DNA from 3 places in the Pseudomonas sp. S1_E05 genome. Region 1 is predicted to be linked to each of the others. Evidence: riboswitches for the same ligand, from Rfam matches in the RefSeq annotation. Region 1 holds a riboswitch; each other region holds the start of a gene.
What was found. A riboswitch is a leader RNA that binds a small molecule or an ion and turns the genes downstream of it on or off. The one in region 1 is predicted to bind cobalamin.

Region 2: another riboswitch for cobalamin. It lies ahead of AB4N33_RS08395 (ABC transporter substrate-binding protein); the one in region 1 lies ahead of cobW (cobalamin biosynthesis protein CobW).
Region 3: another riboswitch for cobalamin. It lies ahead of cobO (cob(I)yrinic acid a,c-diamide adenosyltransferase); the one in region 1 lies ahead of cobW (cobalamin biosynthesis protein CobW).

What each region holds. Positions count from the first base shown of each region.
Region 1 covers NZ_JBFRHM010000001.1:1,456,698-1,460,734, forward strand. Annotated here, with positions in the region: gene AB4N33_RS06780 (cobalamin biosynthesis protein) at 1-365, opposite strand, end outside; gene AB4N33_RS06785 (CbtA family protein) at 362-1,054, opposite strand; gene AB4N33_RS06790 (CbtB domain-containing protein) at 1,066-1,260, opposite strand; cobalamin riboswitch at 1,379-1,605, opposite strand; cobalamin riboswitch at 1,770-1,982, shown strand; gene cobW (cobalamin biosynthesis protein CobW) at 2,082-3,143, shown strand; gene cobN (cobaltochelatase subunit CobN) at 3,147-4,037, shown strand, end outside.
Region 2 covers NZ_JBFRHM010000001.1:1,842,210-1,846,246, forward strand. Annotated here, with positions in the region: gene AB4N33_RS08380 (hypothetical protein) at 151-477, shown strand; gene AB4N33_RS08385 (cupin domain-containing protein) at 490-987, opposite strand; gene tspO (tryptophan-rich sensory protein TspO) at 1,110-1,553, opposite strand; cobalamin riboswitch at 1,666-1,860, shown strand; gene AB4N33_RS08395 (ABC transporter substrate-binding protein) at 1,990-3,003, shown strand; gene AB4N33_RS08400 (FecCD family ABC transporter permease) at 3,012-4,016, shown strand; gene AB4N33_RS08405 (ABC transporter ATP-binding protein) at 4,013-4,037, shown strand, end outside.
Region 3 covers NZ_JBFRHM010000001.1:2,982,461-2,986,497, reverse strand. Annotated here, with positions in the region: gene AB4N33_RS13765 (PQQ-dependent sugar dehydrogenase) at 1-1,101, opposite strand, end outside; gene AB4N33_RS13760 (hypothetical protein) at 1,170-1,754, opposite strand; cobalamin riboswitch at 1,909-2,123, shown strand; gene cobO (cob(I)yrinic acid a,c-diamide adenosyltransferase) at 2,207-2,818, shown strand; gene AB4N33_RS13750 (cobyrinate a,c-diamide synthase) at 2,815-4,037, shown strand, end outside.

The DNA of each region.
Region 1 (4,037 bases):
GAAATCAGCAAGGTCGCCGGTGCCTGAGCGAGTTGTTCGGCGAGGGCGAGGGCGGTGCTCTCGGCCACGCCGTAGCAGCCGGTGCGTTCGAAGGCGATCTGCGAACGGTGGCTTAAGCACGGCTCGTAGGGCGCCAGTTGTTCACTGTTGAAATACGTCAGCGGCAGGTCGAGTTGTGCAGCCAGTTCGATCAGGCCGGGCTCGTCACGTTTCAGGTCGATGCTGGCCAGGGCCTGTATTTGACGCAGTTCGATTTGATGAGCCTGGAGGACCTGGTCGAGCAAAGCGCGCAGCGTTTCGACCGGGCAGCCGCGCTGACAGCCCAGGCCGACCACCAGGGTCGGCGCTGTGCTTTCAATGATCATGCCTGGTTCTGACGACGGAACAGCCAGGCGCTGAGCAAGCCAAGGGCCAACCAAAACGCGACGTTAGTCAGTTGCGAAGCCATCTTGAATTGCGTTTCCAACGCTTCTGGCGCGAGCATCGAATGCACCTCCGGCTGCGGTGCGCCGATCACATGCGGAACGGCGATGATCGCCACGCCCAGCAATTTCATCAGCCAATGGCGGCTGAACACGATCAGGGCAATGCCGACAGCGGTCGAAGCGGCGGTGCCGATCCACCACATTTGCCGTTGCGCGAGATCCGCCGCGGCGGTGCCCGGCAGTTCAGGGGGCAGGCCGAGGGTTGGCGCCAGCACGAAAGTGGCGTAGCCCGCCAGGCCCCAGAGCAGGCCCTGTGCAGTTTTGGTCGGTGCGCGCAGGGTGTAGAGGCCGGCGAGCATCAGTGCAAAACCGACGGCGACGACAAGGTTGCCACCGGTGGTCGACAGCACGCGCTGCCAGCCGTCTTCCGGCTCCCAGGCTTCGGTGTCGTGGTTGTGCGCGGCCGTGCCGGCAGCGTGTTCATGCACTTCAACGGCGGCAGGCTCGGATTTCTCGTAGGTTTCGGCCTGCAAAATCAGCGGCGAAACCCAGAAACTTTGCAGCAGCGTGAGCAGCAGGGCGGCCAGCAGTCCGGAAAAACCTGCGGTTTGCGCGATACGCTTGATCATGTCGTCAGGTCTCAATGGCAAGGGAACGCGGCGCTGTGGCGGGTATCGTGGGCGGCGTTGTGGACCGCTTCGATGTGCGAGAAACCGGCGAAGTAGACCAGGCACGCGCCCAGGATTGATGCGCAGACGGCGACGGTCAGGCGTTGGGTCAGGGTGGTTGTGTGGCTGCTGGCCGGTGCGTGGCCGGTGCTGCTGATGATCGACATGGCGCTTCCCTCTGTTCTGTCAGGGTGACGAGAGCGCATGCAGACACCCTGCGTAGCGTGCACGCAGAGGTTCAAACAGCGCCCGCCCACCGCGGGTTTGTTGTTTTCGTGATCGTATCGTCACTGTGTGTTGCGGGCCGGTCTCCGGGCTCGCGAGGGGCTTGGGCATCTGCCGAAACCTGCAAGAATCGCCTTCCCATGCCGATGATCGGCACAGTGGATCTGATTCTTCGCTCGCTTACCGTTGCGGGGGCAGCACCGGACTGACATGGGCTTGAGTAAAGCACATGATTCACCGGTTTCCCGTTTCACCCTGTGAAGGGCACCCGTAACAAGGCGTGTAGGAGAGCATGGGGCGGCTTTGCCGTCAATCGAGACCGGGTCGCGCCCATCGCGAGCAAGCCCGCTCCCACAGGGGACTGCGGACACCGGCCCATTGTGGGAGCGGGCTTGCCCGCGATGGCGTCCCGATTGCCGCCACAAGAATTTGACCCGCCCACAGACCATGCGTAGCCTTGTCGCTTCGAGGTTCTTCGCCATTGTCGAAGCTAAGAAGGGAACGCGGTCAATGCCGCGGCTGCCCCCGCAACTGTGAATGGTGATGTTCGCTGCCACGCCACTGCAAGCCCTGCACAATGGGTTCGCGGGAAGGCGCAGCGAATGCCGGGCCAACCGCCCGGCACACTGTCAGCCAGGAGACCTGCCTCGATCCAGATTCTCACTACAACCGGGCGGGGTGATCCGGTGGCGAAACTCTTGCGCGCACCGCTGTTGCAGCGCTTGTCGTCCCGTATGCCCGCCACCTTGCCAAAGGGCATCCGATGAAAACACTGGCCAAACTCCCCGTCACCATCGTCACCGGCTTTCTCGGCTCGGGCAAGACCACCTTGCTGCGCCACATGCTCGACAACGCCCAGGGCCGTCGTATCGCCGTAATCGTCAACGAGTTCGGCGAGCTGGGCATCGATGGCGAAATCCTCAAGCAGTGCTCCATCGGCTGCACCGAGGAAGAAGCCGTCGGTCGTGTCTTCGAACTGGCCAACGGCTGCCTGTGCTGCACCGTGCAGGAGGAGTTCTTCCCGGTGATGCGCGAACTGGTGGCGCGCCGGGGCGATCTCGACCACATCCTCATCGAAACCTCTGGCCTGGCACTGCCCAAACCATTGGTGCAAGCCTTTCAGTGGCCGGAAATCCGCAGCGCCTGCACAGTCGACGCGGTGATCACCGTGGTCGACAGCCCGGCCGTCGCTGCCGGCACTTTCGCCGCATTCCCGGATCAAGTCGACGCCCAGCGTAAACTCGATCCGAACCTGGACCACGAGTCGCCCCTGCACGAGCTGTTCGCCGACCAACTGGCCAGCGCCGACCTGGTGATTCTCAACAAGGCCGACCTGATCAACCCTGAAGACCTGGCTCGCGTGCGCCTGGAAGTCGCCGAAGAATTGCCGCCGGCGGTCAAGATCATCGAAGCCAGCAGCGGTCGCTTGCCGCTCGATGTGCTGATCGGCCTGGGTGCCGGTTCCGAAGAACACATCGACAGCCGTCACAGTCACCACGATCACCACCACGAAGGCGAGGACGATCACGATCACGACGCGTTCGACTCCATCTCCATCGAATTGCCCCAGGCCGACGAGAGCCTGTTGCTGGATGCGCTGACCCAGTTGGTGATCAAGCACGACATCCTGCGCGTCAAGGGCTTTGCGGCCATCCCCAACAAGCCCATGCGCCTGCTGATCCAAGGTGTGGGCACACGTTTCGACAAGCACTTCGACCGCCAGTGGGGCGCCGATGAAGCGCGCACCACACGCCTGGTGCTGATCGGCCAGGCGCTGGACGCCGTGCAACTCGAAGCGCAACTGCGCGCCGCGCTCAGCGTGTAACCCATGCACCTGCTCAGGACCCAGCCCGGCGGTTTCGTGTCGGATGACAACATCGCCGACCTTGGACAAACCCCCGCCGAGCTGGTGATCCTGTGCAGTGGCGACTCCAGCCTCGCCTTGCTCGCCGAGGCCGCGCAACAGTTACCCGACGATTACCCGAGCGTGCGCCTGGCCAATCCGATGCAGGTGCAGAATCACGCCTCGGTGGATTTGTACGTCGATGAAGTGTTGCGCCATGCCAAGGTGATCCTGATTTCGCTGCACGGCGGCATCGCCTATTGGCGCTATGGCGTCGAGCAACTGATCGAGCTGTCCCGGCGCGGCGTGCAATTGATTCTGGTGCCCGGTGACGACCGCCCGGACCCCGAACTCAGCGACCTGAGCACGGTAGCGGTCGAAGAGCGTGACCGGCTCTGGCACTACCTGCGCCAGGGCGGCATGGCCAACGCCCTGGACCTGTTCCGCTGTTTGGCGAGTCGCTGGCTCGGTCGCGATTACACCTGGAGTGAACCGCAAGCCCTGCCGCGCACCGCGATCTATCACCCGAGCAAAAGCCCGGCTGTGCTCAGCGACTGGCAAGCCGTCTGGGAGGCCGGGAAGCCAATGGCGGCAGTGCTGTTTTACCGCTCGCACTTGCAGGCGGCGAACACGGGCTTCATCGATGTGTTCTGCCAGCGCTTGCAAGCGGCGGGGCTCAATCCCTTGCCGATTGCGGTGGCCAGCCTGAAAGAGCCCGGTTGCCTGACGGTGGTCGAGGACTGGCTGGACCAGGTCGACGCGGCGGTGATCCTCAACACCACCGGCTTTGCTCAATCCAGCCCGGAAGCGCCGCACCTGCGTCCGTTTCGTCGCAATATCCCGGTGATCCAGGCCATCTGTGCCCAGGACAACGAG
Region 2 (4,037 bases), 390 kb from region 1:
GCGGATACCGGTCAGCCCGCCCTCCCCTGAAACCCAGCAATTTCCTCGGTTATTGACTGTAATCATTTTGTCATGATATCAGTTTGGCATTGCGCCAATTTTCGAGTATTTTGCCTTCCATTGTCCGATGTAGAGCTATGGAAAGCAGCAATGACCGCACAACCTTCAGCCGTAATCAAACAAGCGACTTACCTGGGCTACGAAATCCTCGTCGAAACGTTTGGCCCCATCAAAGTGGAACCCCGCGAGGCCCAAAGCCTGCAGAGCCATCACACCACGACCGTTTCGGTCTGGTACGACGGCCAGGAAATCCGGGAGGCGCGCGAGACGCCGGCGCTGAGGTTCGTGACCCGTGAGGATGCTGCAGAGCTGGGCTTGGAAATCGGCCAGATGATCGTCGATCAACGTCGCGAGTCCACCCCATCCAGCGTGACGGCCTTTAAACTGCCGCGTCTGCGGTTTTCGTTGCTCAGCTGACACACCAATGGGCTACTTGTCGTGACGCGGGTCATCCGCGTCATTGATGTACTTGAGCCCCAGAGGCCCGATCCCATACACCTGCGACACATACTCACCGGACTTCGCCCAGTGGAAGTGCGGCGTGTTCGCCGGCAGCACGACCACACTGCCCGGCCCGTAGGCCACAAGTTTGTCGGCGTCGAAGGTGCTGCCCTGGCCGATATAGAACACGCCGGAAATGACGGTATAGATGCGATCTTCCGGGTGGGTATGCGGCATCAGTTTCAAGCCGTTCGGTACTTTGACCCTGACCACATAAGGCCCCGACTGACTCGGGTTGCCAACGATCACCGCCAGTTTGGCGCCGTCGGGGAACGCGGGAAAACCCTGCCATTGCACATCTTCGCTGCGCATTGACGAAAATTGCTTGTTGTCCAGCGCCTCGGCGTTCGCGGGAGCGCAGAGGGTGGTGGTCGTCGCGGCGAGAAGCAAGGCGTGGAGAGCGTGGCGTAAGCCGATGGTTTTCATGTGTGCGTTCCCTGAAAGCTGTCGCGGCGCACCGCCTGCGAACTGGAACGCGATGATAATTTTTGCCCGGGACGCGGATAAATCACGTCCCGGGCACTTCTGTTCTTACACCGCGTAACAAACTATCGAGGGTTGTTACGCAGAATGGAGAAGTTCAGCGCGGCGGCGACGCAGAGCCAGGCGAGGTAGGGAAACAGGATCAAACCGGTAATCAGGTCCAGGCGCAGGGCCATGACGACCATGGCCGCGACCACCAGCCACAACACCACCAGAATCACCATCCCCGCCAACACGTGATGCGCGCCGAAGAATACCGGCGTCCACAAGGTGTTGAGCGCGATTTGCGCGGCCCAGAGTGCCAACACGATCTGGCTGCCGGGGATCAGGCTCAAGCGGTAGCCGGCCCAGGCGAGCAGCAGGTAGATGATCGTCCAGGCAACCGGGAACAACCAGTTGGGCGGCGTGAAGCCTGGCTTGACCAGCGAGTGGTACCACTCGCCCGGCTTGAACAGCACACCGGTGCTGGCGGCCGCCGCGCAGGCCAGGAGGAAGATGAAGAAGGTCATGGTCATGATCGGTCCCTGTGTCGGTGTATTTGGAACTTGGACGGGTGCTGACCCGTTAAAAGTTCACGGCGTACAAGGTGAAAAAAACCACGTTCCCCCTCGGCGGCCTGATCGACTACCATACGCCGCCGGTTCCCGAACGGGACTAATAGGGAATTCGAAACGCCGCAACGGGCGTCAATCGAAACTGCCCCCGCAACTGTAGGTGCTGAGCCTGCTCCTCGATAGTCACTGGACCTGATCCGGGAAGGCTGGAGCGTGGCGACGACGCATCAGTCAGGAGACCTGCCGGCCAGACAAATCACTAACCGGCGGGGTGTCCGGGGAGGACATCCGTGCCGAGCGGCCTTGCCCTGCTTTTACAGCAGCGTTCGATGGTGTGTTTCCAGACCCGTACCGCGCCCGTTTCAAGTACGGTTCAAATGGAGATTGCCCCATGCTGTTGCCCCGCCTTACTGCGCTGTTCACCAGCCTTGGCCTGTGCGCCTTCGCACAAGCCGCCCCGACGCAGTACCCGCTGACCATCGACAACTGCGGCACTCCCCTCACCTTTGCTCACGCGCCAACCCGCGCCGTGACGATTGGACAGGCTGGCACCGAGATGCTGTATGCCTTGGGCCTGGGCAACAAGGTGGCCGCCACTTCGCTGTGGTTCAACGATGTGCTGCCGGCTTACAAGACGCAAAACGACAAGGTCGAACGCCTGGCGAACAACGAGCCGAGTTTTGAAGCCGTGATCGGCAAGCGTCCGGAACTGGTGACCGTGGAGTTCGAATGGATGGTCGGGCCACAAGGCGCGGTCGGCACCCGTGAACAGTTTCATGAACTGAAGATCGCGACCTATCTGCTCCCGTCCGACTGCGAGGGCAAGGACAATCGGGTAGGCGCCGACGGCACGCGCCTGGAGCCGTTTCGCATTGACACCATTTACAAGAGCATCGAGCAACTGGCACAGATTTTCGACGTGCAGGACCGTGGCGAGCAGTGGGTCACCGAGCTTAAAGCCAAGCTGGCCGCCTCCGTGGCCAAGGTCCAGCAAAAAGGTGGCAAACAGGCCAGTGCCCTGGTGTGGTTTTCCAGCACCGACATGAACGTCGATCCGTTTGTGGCCGGGCACAAGGGCATTCCGGACTTCATGCTCAGCACCCTGGGCGTGCGTAACGTGGTGGACTCCAATGAAGAATGGCCAACCGTGGGCTGGGAAACCATCGCCAAGGCCAACCCGACTTTCCTGGTGATCGCACGCATGGACCGTCGCCGCTTCCCGGCGGATGACCATGAGAAAAAACTGGCCTTCCTGCGCAGCGATCCGGTCACCCGCAACATGGACGCGGTGAAGCACAACCGCATCATCATCGTCGACGCCATGGCCCTGCAGGCCAGCGCTCGGATGTTCGACGGCCTCGAGCAACTGGCCACGGCCATCGACGGTTACGATCTGCCGAAATGACTGCAACCTTGATACGTACACTGCTTGCGCTGGGGATGCTGTCGCTGGCGGTGCTGGCGGGTGTTGCCATTGGTGAAACGCCCATCGACCCGCTCGTGGTGCTCCAGGTGCTGGCCAATAAACTGTGGGGCGCGGGTTATGCGCTGAACCCCATCGATGAAGGCATCGTCTGGAACTACCGCCTGACCCGCGCGCTGGTGGCCGCCGCTTGCGGCGCCGGGCTGGCGACGTGCGGAGTCATCTTGCAATCCTTGTTGCGCAATCCGTTGGCGGAACCTTATCTGCTGGGCATCAGCGCGGGTGCTTCGACGGGTGCCGTCCTGGTAGCGTTGCTGGGTGTCGGCGCGGGTTTGCTGACGTTGTCGGCGGGGGCCTTTGTCGGCGCCATGACCGCCTTTGCGCTGGTGGTGTTGCTGGCGCGAGTCAGCGGTACGTCGGGGGGGACCGGGCAGATTATCCTGGCGGGCATTGCCGGGTCGCAACTATTCAATGCAATGACCGCATTCCTGATCACCAAGTCCGCCAGTTCCGAGCAGGCGCGCGGCATTCTGTTCTGGTTGCTGGGCAATCTCAGTGGTGTGCGCTGGCCGTCGGTGTGGCTGGCGGTACCGGTGGCCGTCGCTGGCCTGGTCGTGTGTTTATGGCATCGGCGTGCGCTGGATGCGTTTACCTTTGGCGTCGACTCGGCGGCGTCATTGGGCATTGCGGTACGGCGCGTGCAGTTGGTGCTCATTGGTTGCGCAGCGCTGGTGACGGCGGTGATGGTGTCGATTGTCGGCTCCATCGGCTTCGTCGGGCTGGTGATTCCCCATGCGGCTCGGCTGATGCTGGGCACCGGGCATTCGCGGCTGTTACCGGCCAGCGCCTTGGGCGGTGCGTTGTTCCTGATTGCAGCGGATGTGTTATCGCGAACCTTGATCAAGGGTCAGGTGATTCCGGTCGGTGTGATTACCGCACTGGTTGGCGCACCGGTGTTTGCGCTGATTCTGATTGGTCGGAGGAATGCTCGATGAGTGTCTTAAGCTGCTCTGGCC
Region 3 (4,037 bases), 1.5 Mb from region 1:
CCACGAGCCATGCTGGCCGACGAATGCGCCTTCCTTGAATTGGGCCGGCAACGTATTGCCTTCTGCGAAGGCCAGGCCCAATGAGGCGGTATGCGGGCCGACTGCGTAATCCGGTGCAATAGCCTTGGCCACCAGGTCTGGATTTTGAGGTTCTACGCGTACATCGATGTGCTGGCCGTAGTAACTGAACGGCCAGCCATAGAACGCACCTTCCTTCACCGAAGTGATGTAGTCCGGCACCAGGTCACTGCCGATTTCATCGCGCTCGTTGACCGCTGTCCACAGCGCGCCGCTCTGCGGTTCCCACGCCATGCCGTTGGGGTTGCGCAAGCCCGAGGCGAATATCCGGTGGTTGCCAGTGGCGCGATCCACTTCCCAGATCGCCGCGCGTCCTTCTTCCTTGTCCATGCCGTTTTCGCCGACGTTACTGTTGGAGCCCACCGTGACGTACAGCTTGCTGCCGTCCTTGCTTGCGATGACGTTTTTTGTCCAATGGTGATTCAGCGTGCCACCCGGCAGGTCAATCACCTTCATGGGTTGGGATTTGATCGTGGTGTCGCCTTGCTGGTAATTGAAACGCAGCAGTCTGTCGGTGTCGGCGACGTACAGGTCATTACCCACCAGTGTCATGCCGAAGGGCGAGTTGAGGTTTTCCAGGAACACGGAACGGATTTCGGCGATGCCATCGTGGTCTTTGTCGCGCAGCAACGTGATGCGGTTGGGGCTGGGTACGGCAGCCCCGGCACGGCTCATGACTTTCTTGGTGATCCAGCCCTTGATGCCTTTATCGTCATCGGGTTTGGGCGGCGCATTGGTTTCGGCCACCAGCACGTCGCCGTTGGGCAGTAAGTAGAGCCAGCGTGGGTGATCGAGGCCTTCGGCAAATGCAGCCACCTGAGTGCCCGCTGCTGCCGTCGGTTTGGCGCCGGCCGGCCAGCCGATGGCCGGGGCGATGTTCATTGTCGGGAACAGTGTCTTGTTCGGTTCTGGCAGTTGCGGGGATGGGCCGGTGCCGTCGGAGACCTGTAGGGTGGAAGTTTCACCGCAGGCAGCGAGCCCGGCGGCCATGGTGATGACGAGAGCGAGCTGGGGCTTGCGCATGCTGAACTTCCCTAAGAATGCAGTGACCTGATCAGTAGAGAAGCGCAAGCCCGAGATGGTTCAACCGGTCAGCCGTGAGCTTCCTTGAACAACACCGCGATGCCCGGATGATAGTTGCCCGCTTCGTTGCGTAATTTGCGGTAGGCGTAGGGGAAGTACCAGGCGACCGCGCAGGAATGTTCTTTTTGCAGGTCATCGACCATGTCCTGCAGCTCTTCCGGCGTGGCGCCGTGCTGGGCTTTTTGCGGGGCCACGAACAGGCAGCCCAGTTTCAGGTCGCTGCTGTAGCTGATGCGCTTGGCGTCGCTGGTGATTTCCGCCAGCGCCTGGGTCAGGTTGAGGCTGTTGACCCGTGGCCAGCGTTGAGTGGCCTGAAGATACGCGCGCGTTTCGCTGGAGGCGATGAGCAGATTGGCGCGGGCGTTGCGTTCGCCTTCCTCAAGCTGCTTGCGGGTCTGGGTGTCTTGCAGGGTGACCATTTCGGCCATCCAGGCGGCGGCCGCGAGCAAACCCAGATTGGCTTTTTCGTCGTACCAGTAAGGCGTGTCGTTATCGCCCCGTACGGCGTTGTAGCGGTCTATACAGTCAAACCAGCGTTCCAGCAGCGGGCGCAGGAATTCCAGTCGCGGATTGCTGATAATCATGCCTTGCATGGTGCTCACCCTTGTTCTTGTGATGTGGGGTTGTGGCTCTTTGATATCACTGCTGGGAGTCTGGCACAAGATTGGCGTCATTTTATTGATCGACGGCAGTTATTCATCCGCCAGCGTCCCGGCTTTAATTGACGCTCCACCCCCAACCCTCTAACCTTCGCGGCTTGTTTCAGGTGCTCTGTGACCCAGGTCGGCAGAGTGAAACAGGGAAGCCGGTGAGTGCGTGCACGATCCCGGCGCTGCCCCCGCAACGGTAAATGAGTGAAAGCTGCGCCTTGAGCCACTGTGTCGATCGCGACATGGGAAGGCGCGCAGTCCGGCGTGATGCCGCTCATGAGCCCGGAGACCGGCCTGATTCAATCCAGCGACATCACGGTGGGCGATGTCGGGCTTCTTGCCATCTGTTTCTTGTGCCTGCCCGCCGTTATCCCGCCTCAACGGAGAGCTCCCCCATGACCGATACCCCAGATCGTGACGAACGCCATTTGGCGCGCATGTTGCGTAAAAAAGCCGTGATCGACGAACGCATCGCCAACTCGCCAAACGAATGCGGCCTGCTGCTGGTGCTCACCGGCAATGGGAAAGGCAAAAGCAGCTCGGCGTTTGGCATGCTCGCCCGTTCCATGGGCCATGGCATGCAGTGCGGCGTGGTGCAGTTCATCAAGGGTCGCAACAGTACCGGTGAAGAATTGTTTTTCCGCCGCTTCCCGGAGCAGGTGCGTTTCCACGTGATGGGCGAAGGCTTTACCTGGGAAACCCAGGACCGCCAGCGTGACATCGCTGCCGCCGAAGCGGCCTGGGCGGTGTCCCGCGAGTTGCTGCGCGATCCGTCGATTGGTCTGGTGGTGCTGGATGAGTTGAACATCGCTCTCAAGCACGGCTACCTCGACCTCGATCAGGTCCTCAGCGACCTGCAAGCGCGTCCGCCGATGCAGCACGTGGTGGTGACCGGCCGCGGCGCCAAACCCGAGATGATCGAGTTGGCCGACACCGTTACCGAAATGGGCATGATCAAGCACGCCTTCCAGGCCGGTATCAAGGCGCAGAAGGGCGTTGAACTGTGAGTGAGCCACGTCATTGCCCGGCGGTATTGATTGCCGCGCCGGCCTCCGGTCAGGGCAAGACCACCGTCACCGCCGCCCTGGCGAGGTTGCATCGCAACCAGGGGCGCAAGGTGCGCGTCTTCAAGTGTGGCCCGGACTTTCTCGACCCGATGATCCTCGAGCGCGCCAGCGGTGCGCCGGTGTATCAATTGGACATGTGGATGGTCGGCGAGCAGGAAAGCCGGCGACTGTTGTGGGAAGCCGCCGCCGAGGCTGACCTGATTCTCATTGAAGGGGTCATGGGCCTGTTCGACGGTACCCCGTCCAGCGCCGACCTGGCGCGTCACTTCGGTGTGCCTGTACTCGCGGTGATTGACGGCACGGCCATGGCGCAGACCTTTGGCGCCCTGGCACTGGGCCTGGCCCGCTATCAACCGGACCTGCCGTTTGCCGGTGTGCTGGCCAACCGGGTCGGCACCCTGCGCCATGCGCAATTGCTCGAAGGCAGCCTGACCGAAGGTTTGCGCTGGTACGGCGCGCTGTCCCGGGAAACCGGAATCGAGCTGCCGAGCCGACACCTGGGCCTGGTTCAGGCCAGTGAATTGAACGATCTGGATCTGCGTCTCGATGCTGCTGCCGATGCCCTGGCCAGCAGTTGCGAAGTCGCGCTGCCGCCCGCCGTGGCGTTTGCGGCCCCCGAAGTGATCGCGGTCGATCCTTGGCTGGCCGGCGTGCGCATTGCCGTGGCGCGTGATGAAGCCTTTGCGTTCACCTATGGCGCCAGCCTGGACCTGCTGCGGGCGATGGGCGCCGAGTTGGCATTCTTCTCGCCGATTCGCGACACGCAACTGCCGCTCGCCGACAGCCTCTACTTGCCCGGCGGTTACCCGGAACTGCACCACGTGGCGCTGGCGCAGAACACGTCGATGCTAGAAGCGATCCGCGCCCACCATGCAGCCGGCAAACCGTTGCTGGCCGAATGCGGCGGCATGCTCTACCTGCTTGATTCGTTGACCGATGTCGAGGGCACTCGCGCCGAGTTGGCCGGCTTGCTGGCGGGGGATGCGGTGATGCAGAAACGCCTGGCGGCGCTCGCCTTGCAGGCGGTTGAATTACCGGAAGGCTCGCTGCGCGGGCACACCTATCACCATTCGCTGACCACCACCGAGCTGGCTCCGATTGCTCGCGGCCTGAGCCCGAACGGGGGGCGCGGCGCGGAGGCCGTTTATCGTGAGGGGCG